DNA from 2 places in the Denitratisoma sp. DHT3 genome. Region 1 is predicted to be linked to the other one. Evidence: predicted binding sites of a transcription regulator. Region 1 holds the regulator's gene; the other holds the start of a gene.
What was found. Region 1 encodes sigma-54, which starts transcription at its own class of promoters, with help from an activator protein. Its sites were predicted from a motif close to TGGCACNNTTCCTGCT; they were not measured.

Region 1 (5,101 bases):
GCACCGTATGCTTCGCCTGGTGCTGGCGGGGCGAAACACCCAGGGCGCAACGGCGCCGTTTCGGCGGCGACCGGGAAACGGTCCGGCGCCAGTCGGTGATCCACGCATTGGAGCAATTGCTGGAACTGATCATGGCAAGAACTGTGCCATAATTAACTCAATCGCAGAAGGTAATGACCATGGACGACAACAAGGCAAAAGCACTGCAAGCCGCGCTGGCCCAGATCGAGAAGCAATTCGGCAAGGGCTCCATCATGAAAATGGGCGAGGGCCAGATCGAGAACGATCTGCAGGTGGTCTCCACCGGCTCCCTCGGCCTGGACATCGCCCTGGGCGTCGGCGGCTTGCCGCGCGGCCGGGTGGTCGAGGTCTACGGCCCGGAATCCTCGGGCAAGACCACCCTGTGCCTGCAAGTGGTGGCCGAGGTCCAGAAGCTGGGCGGCACCGCCGCCTACATCGACGCGGAAAACGCGCTCGATCCGGTCTATGCCGGCAAGCTGGGGGTCAACGTGCCCGACCTGCTGATCTCGCAACCGGATACCGGCGAGCAGGGCCTGGAGATCACCGACATGCTGGTGCGCTCCGGCGGCGTGGATCTGATCGTCATCGACTCCGTCGCCGCCCTGGTGCCCAAGGCCGAAATCGAGGGCGAGATGGGCGACCAGTTGCCGGGTCTGCAGGCGCGCCTGATGAGCCAGGCGCTGCGCAAGCTGACCGCCAACATCAAGCGCACCAACACCCTGGTGATCTTCATCAACCAGATCCGAATGAAGATCGGCGTGATGTTCGGCAACCCCGAGACCACCACCGGCGGCAACGCGCTGAAGTTCTACTCCTCGGTGCGCATGGACATCCGCCGCACCGGCGCGATCAAGAAGGGCGACGAGGTGGTGGGCAACGAGACCCGGGTCAAGGTGGTCAAGAACAAGGTGGCGCCCCCCTTCAGGGAAGCCCATTTCGACATCCTCTACGGCGAGGGCATTTCCCGCGAGGGCGAGATCATCGACCTGGGCGTGGAGCACAAGATCGTGGACAAGTCCGGCGCCTGGTACGCCTACAACGGCGAGAAGATCGGCCAGGGCAAGGACAACGCCCGCGAATTCCTGCGCGAGCGCCCCGAGCTCGCGCAGGAGATCGAAAACAAGGTCCGCACCGCCCTGGGGGTCAGCGTGCTGCCTGCCGGCAGCGGCGCGGACGCCGCGTGAATGATCTGAAGCCTCGCGCCATCCGGCTCCTGGCCCGGCGGGAACACAGCCGGGCGGAGCTGGCACGCAAGCTTTCCCCCCACGGCAGCCCCGAGGAAGTGGACACCGTGCTGACCGAACTGCAAAACGCCAACCTGCTCTCCGACGCCCGTTTCGCCGACAGCTACCTGCGCAGCCAGGGCGCGCGCCTGGGGGCGGCCAAGCTGCGCCAGACCCTGCGCGGCAAGGGCGTGGCCGAGGAGACCATCGCCGCGCGCCTGGCCGCCGCCGACCTGCCCGACGAACTGGAGCGGGTACGGACCCTCTGGGCGCGCAAATTCGGCTCGGCGCCGACGGATGCGCGCGAGTGGGCGCGCCAGGCGCGTTTCCTCCAGTCCCGCGGCTTTGGCACCGACGTGATTCGCAAAGTATTGAAGGAGCTCGCAGAATGAACACCCTCCGGGGAGCCACCTCGAGGGTGGGGACCCCATGACCAAGCTCGCCGCGCAGAACCTGCGCAAGAAATACAAGTCCCGCACCGTGGTGAAGGACGTCTCCTTCGACGTCAACGGCGGCGAAGTGGTGGGCCTGCTGGGCCCGAACGGCGCCGGCAAGACCACTTGCTTCTACATGATCGTCGGCCTGGTGGCCTCGGACGGCGGCAGCATCCAGCTGGGCGACAAGACCCTGACCCACATGCCCATCCACAAGCGGGCGCGGCTGGGGCTGTCCTACCTGCCCCAGGAGAATTCGGTGTTCCGCCGTCTCAGCGTCGCCGACAACATCCGGGCGGTGCTGGAACTGCAGGACCTGGACGAGCAGCAGGTGGAAGGCCGGCTGGACAATCTGTTGCAGGAACTGCACATCTCCCACATCCAGGACAGCGCCGCCATTTCCCTCTCCGGCGGCGAGCGGCGCCGGGTGGAGATCGCCCGCGCCCTGGCCACCGAGCCGCACTTCATCCTGCTCGACGAGCCCTTCGCCGGCGTCGACCCGATCGCGGTGATCGACATCCAGAAAATCATCGGCTTCCTCAAGGAGCGGGGCATCGGCATCCTCATCACCGACCACAACGTGCGGGAAACCCTGGGCATCTGCGACCGGGCGACGATCATCAACGAGGGCGAGGTGCTGGCCTCTGGCCGCCCCGAGGAAATCGTTCATAATGAAAGCGTGCGGCGCGTGTACCTCGGCGAGAACTTCCGCATGTAGTCATGAAACAGACGCTCCAGCTCAAGCTCTCCCAGCACTTGGCGTTGACGCCGCAGTTGCAGCAGTCGATCCGGCTGCTGCAGTTGTCGACGTTGGAGCTGAATCAGGAGATCGAGCAGTTCCTCCAGGAAAATCCGCTGCTGGAACGCGAGGAGCCAGGCGACGATGGCGCCACTTTCGCGCCCCCGGCCGGCGACCTGCCCCAGGCTTCCGCCCCGGAGCCGGCCGCGGCGGACGAGGCGCCAGCGCCGCGCGAGGACGAAGAGCTGGGCTGGGGCGCGGAACTGCCGTCCGGTCCGGGCAGCAAGGACCCGGACGAGGACAACGACGCCGGCGACATCCAGGCATCCGCCACCAGCCTGCGCGATCATTTGCTGGCGCAACTGGCGCTGACCCAGATTTCCAGCCGCGAGCGGGCGCTGGTCGCCTTCCTGATCGAAGCGCTGGACGAGGACGGCTATCTGGCGCAGCCGCTGGACGACCTGCTCGATCTGCTGCCGGAGGATTTCGGCGGCGACCCGGAGTCGCGGCTGGAGGAATTGCGGATCGCCCTGCGTCATCTGCAGCATTTCGATCCGGTCGGCATCGGCGCCCGCAGTCCGCAGGAGTGTCTGGAGTTGCAACTGCTGGCGCGCCCCGCGACCGCGACGCGGGAACTGGCCTGCGCCATCGTCCGCGGCCATCTGGAACAATTGGCGGCGCGGGATTTCGTCCGCCTCAGGAAAGCCCTGAATTGCACCGACGACGCCCTGCGCGACGCCCAGAACCTGATCCTGAGCCTGAATCCGCGGCCCGGCGCGCAATATGCGGCGCTCGACACCCGCTACGTGGTGCCGGACGTGGTGGTGCGCAAGCTGCGCGGCCAGTGGCTCGCCAGCCTCAACGGCGAGGCGATGCCGCGCCTGCGCATCAACCGGCTCTACGCCGACATCCTGCGCCAGAACCGGGGCAGCAGCCTGGCCGGCCACCTGCAGGAAGCCAGGTGGCTGATCAAGAACGTGCAGCAGCGTTTCGACACCATCCTGCGGGTCAGCCAAGCCATCGTGGACCGGCAGCGGGCTTTTTTCGACCATGGCGAAGTGGCGATGCGGCCGCTGACCCTGCGCGAGATCGCCGACACCGTGAGCCTGCACGAATCCACCATCTCGCGCGTGACCACGCAGAAATACCTGGCCAGCCCGCGCGGCATTTTCGAACTCAAATACTTCTTTGGCAGCCACGTCGCCACCGACACGGGCGGCGCGGCCTCCAGCACCGCGATCCGGGCGCTGATCAGGCAGTTGGTCGGCGCCGAGAACGGCAAGAAACCGCTCTCCGACAGCCGGCTCGCGGAAATCCTCGGCGAGCAGGGTATCGTGGTGGCGCGGCGCACCGTCGCCAAGTACCGCGAATCCCTGAGCATTCCGCCGGTCAACCTGAGAAAGACGCTCTGAAAGGAGACACCATGAATTTGAACATCACCGGCCATCACGTGGAGGTCACGCCCGCCATTCATGACTATGCCACAGGCAAGCTCGACCGCGTGATCCGGCATTTCGACCACGTGACCAGCGTCCACGTCATCCTTTCCGTGGAAAAACTGCGTCAAAAAGCGGAAATCACGCTGCACGTGAAGGGGAAGGACATCTACGCCGACGCCACCAACGACGACCTCTACGCCGCCATCGACGCCGTGGTGGACAAGCTCGACCGCCAAGTGCTGCGCCACAAGGAGCGGATCACCGAGCATGCCCGCGACAAGCACCACCCGGTCGAATGAGTTGTTGAACCCGAAGGCGAAGCGGTGAAAAGCACTCCATAAGCGGTCCTTTACCCCGCTCAAATAGCGGGATTTCCCTGTAACGTGCTTTTTGCCGCATCGCCTGATCGCCGCCTTTGATCCTGATGAACCAAATCGCCAAAATCCTGCCGGTCGACAACATCCTGCTCGACCTGGATGCCAGCAGCAAGAAGCGGGTTTTCGAACAGGCCGGACTGCTGTTCGAAAACCGTCATGGGATCGCCCGTGCCACGGTCTATGACGCCCTCTTCGCCCGCGAGAAGCTGGGCTCCACCGGCCTGGGGCAGGGCGTCGCCATCCCCCACGGCCGCATCAAGGGCATCAAGGAGGCGCTGGGCGCGTTCTTCCGCCTGGCCACGCCGGTCCCCTTCGATTCCCCCGACGGCCAGCCCGTCGATCTGATGTTCGTCCTGATGGTGCCGGAAGCCGCCACGGAGCGGCACCTGCAACTGCTGTCCGAGCTGGCGCAGATGTTCTCGGACAAGACCTTCCGCGAGACGCTGCTCAGCACTCCGGATGCCGCGACGCTGCGCGAGCGGATCGCCCAATGGCGCGCAAGCTGACCATCGCCGAACTGTTCGAGACCAAGCGCGAACGCTTGGGCCTGACCCGCATCTGCGGCGACCTGAACCTGCCCATCCGGGTGACCCGGGACGACATTTCTCCCGCCGACCTGGTCGGCCACGTCAACGTCATCCACCCGGAGCGCATCCAGGTCTTCGGCGCCCCCGAGGTCGCCTGGTCGCAGCGCATCCCCGAAGAAAAAATGCGTCAGCAGATGCGCGACTTCATCGCCGCCAACAGCCCCGGCGTGATCGTCGCCGACGGCTGCGAAGTCCCTCATTTCGTCCTGGAGGAATGCGAGCGGGGCCGCACACCGCTGTTCTCGACGCCCCACCCGGCGGCGATGGTGATCGACGCCCTG
Region 2 (5,101 bases), 470 kb from region 1:
CACCCACCAGGGCCGGCGCCGAGGCGGAATGGTGCGGCGCGCGGAACGGACGCTGCCCCCAACGCTCGACCCGAAAGCTGCCGTCGAGCGAGTGCACGGCGGCACTGGCCAGTGCCTCGGCATCGCTCATCGGCGGCAGGATGCCCGGCAGGCGGCTGGCCAGCATCGACTTGCCGGTGCCGGGCGGACCGCTCAGCAAGAGCGAATGCCCGCCCGCCGCGGCCACCTCCAGGGCGCGCCGGGCCTGGGCCTGGCCTTTCACCTCCGCCAGATCCGGATAGGCCGGTGCGTGCGGCGCCGGGCTGCCGCCGTAGGGTGCCAAGGTCTGCTGGTCGGCCAGATGGGCGCAAACCTCTCCCAGACTGCGTGCCGGCAGCACGGTGACGCTCTGCACCAGGGCCGCCTCGGCGGCGTTTTCGGCGGGAAGCACGCAGGTCCGGCCGGTGGTGCCTCCGGCGGCGCACATCGCCAATGCGCCGCGGATCGGCCGCAACTGCCCCGACAGGGAAAGCTCACCGGCGAATTCCAGCGCGTCGGTTCCTGTCGCCCGGATCTGTCCCGAGGCCAGCAGAATGCCCAATGCGATCGGCAGATCGAAGCGCCCGGACTCCTTGGGCAGGTCCGCCGGCGCCAGATTCACCGTGATGCGGCGCGCGGGAAACTCGAAGCCGCAGTTCTGGATTGCCGCGCGCACCCGGTCGCGGGCCTCCTTCACTTCGGTATCCGGCAGACCCACCAGGGTACAGGACGGCAGACCGTTGGCGATATGCACCTCCACCGTCACCGGTGGCGCGTCCATGCCACAGAGGGCCCGGCTGTGGAGGGTGGCGAGCGACATGTGAAATACCCTGGCATAAAAATGTCATTGTAATTCACTCGGCGCCTGTCATTCGCCGCGGGTCGCCTCGATCTGGATTTCGATCCTGACCTCGTCGCCCACCAGCGGCACCAGATGGGTCATGCCGAATTCGGAACGGCGCAGGATGGTGACGGCGTTGGCGCCGCAGGTCTGCTTGCGGGTGAGCGGATGCAGTCCGCAGTGGAAATGGTTGATCGCCAGGCCCAGCGGGCGGGTGACGCCGCGCAGGGTCAGTGCGCCGTCCACGCCGCTGGGAATCCCGTCGCGGAAGTAGAAGCGGTCGCCGCTGAAACGGATGGTCGGATATCGGTCTGCGTCGAGGAAGTTCGCCTCCCGCAGCACTTTCTCCAATGCCGGATCGCCCGTATTGATCGAGGCCGCGTCGATCGACACCTCGATGCGGCCCCGCCCCGCCGCGAGATCGAGGGCGATCGTGCCTTCGCTGCGGTCGAAGCGTCCGCGGTGATGGGAGAAGCCGAGATGGCTGACGGCGAAGCTCGGGAAGGTGTGGGTGGGGTCGATCCGGTAGCGGGTCTCTTCGCCCCGGCCCGGCAGGGGCGCCAGGAAGATCAGCGTGAGCAGGCCGGCCCGGAGCAAATGCCAGGGCCGGCGCGTCGGCCAGGCCATGACGGCGCCTCGGCTACTGGCCCGGCTTCGCCTGTTCCAGCTGCGCAACCCGCGCTTCCAGAGCGTCGATGCGCTCCCGGGCGTGCGCCAGCAACGCCCGTTGAATCTCGAATTCCTCACGGGTCACCAGATCCAGGCGGCTGAAAAGTCCGGTCATCAGGGCGCGGGCGTTCTTTTCCAGGTCGGCGGCCGGGCTGGTGGCCGCCAGTTGGGAAAGGCGATGGGCGACTTCATCGAACAGCTGGGTCGGGCTCATGGCGACATCTTTCGTGAGGGTGGATCGAGTCTAGCACGGCGGTTTTATGCATCGGCACTGTCTTGGTGCATCGGTCCGGGACGATGGGACAATTCGGTGCATTGCGGCGCGAGTCTGGGCGAAAAAGCCGCCATTGAGCGGTTTTCTTCGCTTGGCATGGTCTATGCGAAAGAGAACCTGTGTTGTTTTTTTATAGGTTCTTATAGGAGAAACGCCATGCAGAAATCCGTCATCGTCATCGCCCTCGCCGGACTGTTTTCGCTGCCTGTCCTGGCGGAAGAGGCCGGGCCAACCTCGCCCTTCAGTTTCAACGTCGGCGTGGTGTCCGACTACCTGTTCCGCGGCATCAGCCAGACGCATGGCGACGCGGCCCTGCAAGGCGGCGTCGACTACGCCCATCCCGGCGGCTTCTACCTGGGCGCGTGGGGCTCCACCATCTCCTGGGTGAAGGACTACACCGGCAAGGGCAACACCGAACTCGATCTCTACGGTGGCTACAAGAGCGCCTTCGCTGGCGGCGACTGGAGCTACGACGTCGGCGCGATCGCCTATATTTATTCCAACCACGGCCCCGCCAATGCCTTCGGCGCCAATCCGAACACCACCGAGATCTACGGCGCCATCGGCTACAAGACCTTCACCGTCAAGTATTCCCGCGCGATTTCCGACCACTTCATCGGTTGGTATTCCGCCAGCGGCGGCAGTACCCGCGGCAGCGGCTACCTGGAGGCCAACTACAGCCTGGATCTGGGCGACGGCTGGGGCCTGGCCGCCCACGTCGGCCACCAGAAGGTGCGTGACCTGGGGGTCGCCGACTACACCGACGTGAAACTGGGCGTGACCAAGGATGTGGGCTTCGGCGTGGTCGGCTTGTCGTATTCCGACACCAATGCCAAGGGCAAGCCGGGCGAGACCTATTCCTGGCCGAATTCGGGTTTCGTCGCCGGCGCCGGTTCCACCTCGGGTTTTTCCAACGTGGCCAAGGGCAAGGCGGTCCTGAGTTTCACCAAGACCTTCTGATGCAGACCATTTCGCGAGGACACCACCATGAAACTGATCACCGCCATCATCAAGCCGTTCAAGCTTGACGAAGTGCGCGAGGCCCTGGCCGCCGTCGGCGTGCAGGGCATCACCGTCACCGAGGTCAAGGGCTTCGGCCGGCAGAAGGGCCACACGGAGCTTTACCGCGGCGCCGAATATGTCGTCGATTTCCTGCCCAAGGTGAAGGTCGAGGCCGCCGTCAGCGACGGCATCCTCGACCTGGTCGTCGAAGCCATCGAGAAATCCGCCAGCACCGGCAAGATCGGCGACGGCAAGATCTTCGTCTTCGACCTCGAGCAAGTCATCCGCATCCGCACCGGCGAGACCGGTGAGGACGCCCTGTGAAGGAGCCATCATGAAAAAACTGCTCGCAATCCTGCTGAGCGTGGCGACGCTCGCCATCGGCAGCGGCGCCCGGGCCGACGACAAGCCGGCCGAGGCCGTGCCCGCGGTCGCCGCCATGGCGGCGCCGGCGGCTGCCACCGCCACTCCCGAGACACCGGCCGCCGTCCCCGCCCCCGTGCCCAACAAGGGCGACACGGCCTGGATGATGGTCGCCACGGCCTTCGTGATCCTGATGTCGATCCCCGGCCTGGCCTTGTTCTATGGTGGCCTGGTGCGCAGCAAGAACATGCTGTCGGTGCTGATGCAGGTGTTCGTGATCTTCTCGCTGATCAGCGTGCTGTGGGCGATCTACGGCTACAGCATCGCCTTCACCGAGGGCAACGCCTTCTTCGGCAGTCTCGACAAGCTGTTCCTGAAGGGCGTGACGGTGGACTCCCTGGCTGGCACTTTCAGCAAGGGCGTCGCGCTGCCCGAGTTGGCCTACATCCCCTTTCAGGGTGCCTTCGCGGCCATCACGGTGGGGCTGATCATCGGCGCCTTCGCCGAACGCATCCGGTTCAGCGCCGTACTGCTGTTCGCCGTGCTGTGGTTCACCTTCAGCTATCTGCCGATGGCCCACATGGTCTGGTACTGGGCCGGTCCCGACGGCTACGTCTCCGCCGAGGCGGCCGACAAGCTCAACGCCACCGCGGGCTGGCTGTTCCAGAAGGGCGCGCTCGACTTCGCCGGTGGCACCGTGGTGCACATCAACGCCGCCGTCGCCGGCCTGGTGGGCGCCTTCCTGGTCGGCAAGCGCGTGGGCTGGGGCAAGGATTCGATGGCTCCGCACTCCCTGACCATGACCATGATCGGCGCGTCGCTCCTGTGGTTCGGCTGGTTCGGCTTCAACGCCGGCTCGGCGCTCGAAGCCAACGGCGCCGCCGCCCTGGCCTTCGTCAACACCTGGCTCGCCACCGCCGTCGCGGCGCTGTCCTGGATGGGCGCGGAATGGCTGATCAAGGGCAAACCCTCGATGCTGGGCGCCGCCTCCGGCGCGGTCGCCGGCCTGGTGGCGATCACCCCCGCCTGCGGCTTCGTCGGCGTCGGCGGCGCCTTGGTGATCGGCCTTTTGGCCGGCGTGATCTGCCTGTGGGGCGTGAATGGCCTGAAGAAGATGCTGGGCATGGACGACTCGCTCGACGTGTTCGGCGTGCATGGCGTCGGCGGCATCCTCGGCGCCCTGCTCACCGGCGTCTTCGCGTCCCCCAGCCTGGGCGGCACCGGCATCTACGACTACGTGGCGGACAAGGTCGCCGACAACTACGCCATCGTCGATCAAGTGATCGTCCAGGCCACCGGCGTGGGCGTCACCATCCTCCTTTCCGGCGTGGTTTCGCTCGTGGCCTACAAGCTGGTGGATCTCGCGATCGGCCTGCGCGTGCCGGAGGAAGAGGAGCGCGAAGGACTCGACATCACCTCCCACGGCGAGTCGGCCTATCATTTCTGATCCTTAACCTTGCAAGAACAAAGGGCGCCTCCGGGCGCCCTTTGTTCTTGTCGTCTCAGCAGATCATGCGCATGTAGACGATGCCGGCGATGGCGGCGAGCAGCATGAAGAAGGCGGGGATCGCCACGGTCCGGTAGTTGGCGGGAAGGCTGCTGCGCTTGCGGTCCAGCAGGCGCATCATTTCGCCGATGGTGACGATCGCCAGCAGCATCATCACCAGGCTGTCGATGACCAGAGCCACCGCGTTGAAGTCGTCCAGCGGGCGGCAGATGCGTGGGCGCCAGGCGCCCAGGGCGCCGGTCAGGGAGTTGAGCCGGTCGAAGCCCAGGCCGGTGACGAACCACACCGCCACCATGAACATGACCGCGATCAGCAGGCACAGGGTCAGCCAGCCTTCCAGGTGGCGCAGGCCTTCGCGGATGTCGTGCAGGTCGGCGAGGTATTCCCGCGCTTCCCGCCGCAGTTGGCGACGCAGCTTTTGCCAGTT

Region 2: the regulator sigma-54 is predicted to act here: its motif matches at 1,895-1,910, upstream of B9N43_RS09960 (TorF family putative porin).

The regions. Positions count from the first base shown of each region.
Region 1 covers NZ_CP020914.1:2,620,039-2,625,139, forward strand. Annotated here, with positions in the region: gene B9N43_RS12045 (CinA family protein) at 1-152, shown strand, start outside; gene recA (recombinase RecA) at 180-1,205, shown strand; gene recX (recombination regulator RecX) at 1,202-1,636, shown strand; gene lptB (LPS export ABC transporter ATP-binding protein) at 1,674-2,396, shown strand; gene B9N43_RS12065 (RNA polymerase factor sigma-54) at 2,399-3,829, shown strand; gene hpf (ribosome hibernation-promoting factor, HPF/YfiA family) at 3,841-4,155, shown strand; gene ptsN (PTS IIA-like nitrogen regulatory protein PtsN) at 4,281-4,739, shown strand; gene hprK (HPr(Ser) kinase/phosphatase) at 4,724-5,101, shown strand, end outside.
Region 2 covers NZ_CP020914.1:2,154,868-2,159,968, reverse strand. Annotated here, with positions in the region: gene B9N43_RS09975 (YifB family Mg chelatase-like AAA ATPase) at 1-838, opposite strand, end outside; gene B9N43_RS09970 (YceI family protein) at 887-1,486, opposite strand; gene B9N43_RS09965 (accessory factor UbiK family protein) at 1,500-1,742, opposite strand; gene B9N43_RS09960 (TorF family putative porin) at 1,959-2,762, shown strand; gene glnK (P-II family nitrogen regulator) at 2,790-3,128, shown strand; gene B9N43_RS09950 (ammonium transporter) at 3,139-4,614, shown strand; gene B9N43_RS09945 (hypothetical protein) at 4,670-5,101, opposite strand, start outside; gene purU (formyltetrahydrofolate deformylase) at 5,101-5,101, opposite strand, start outside.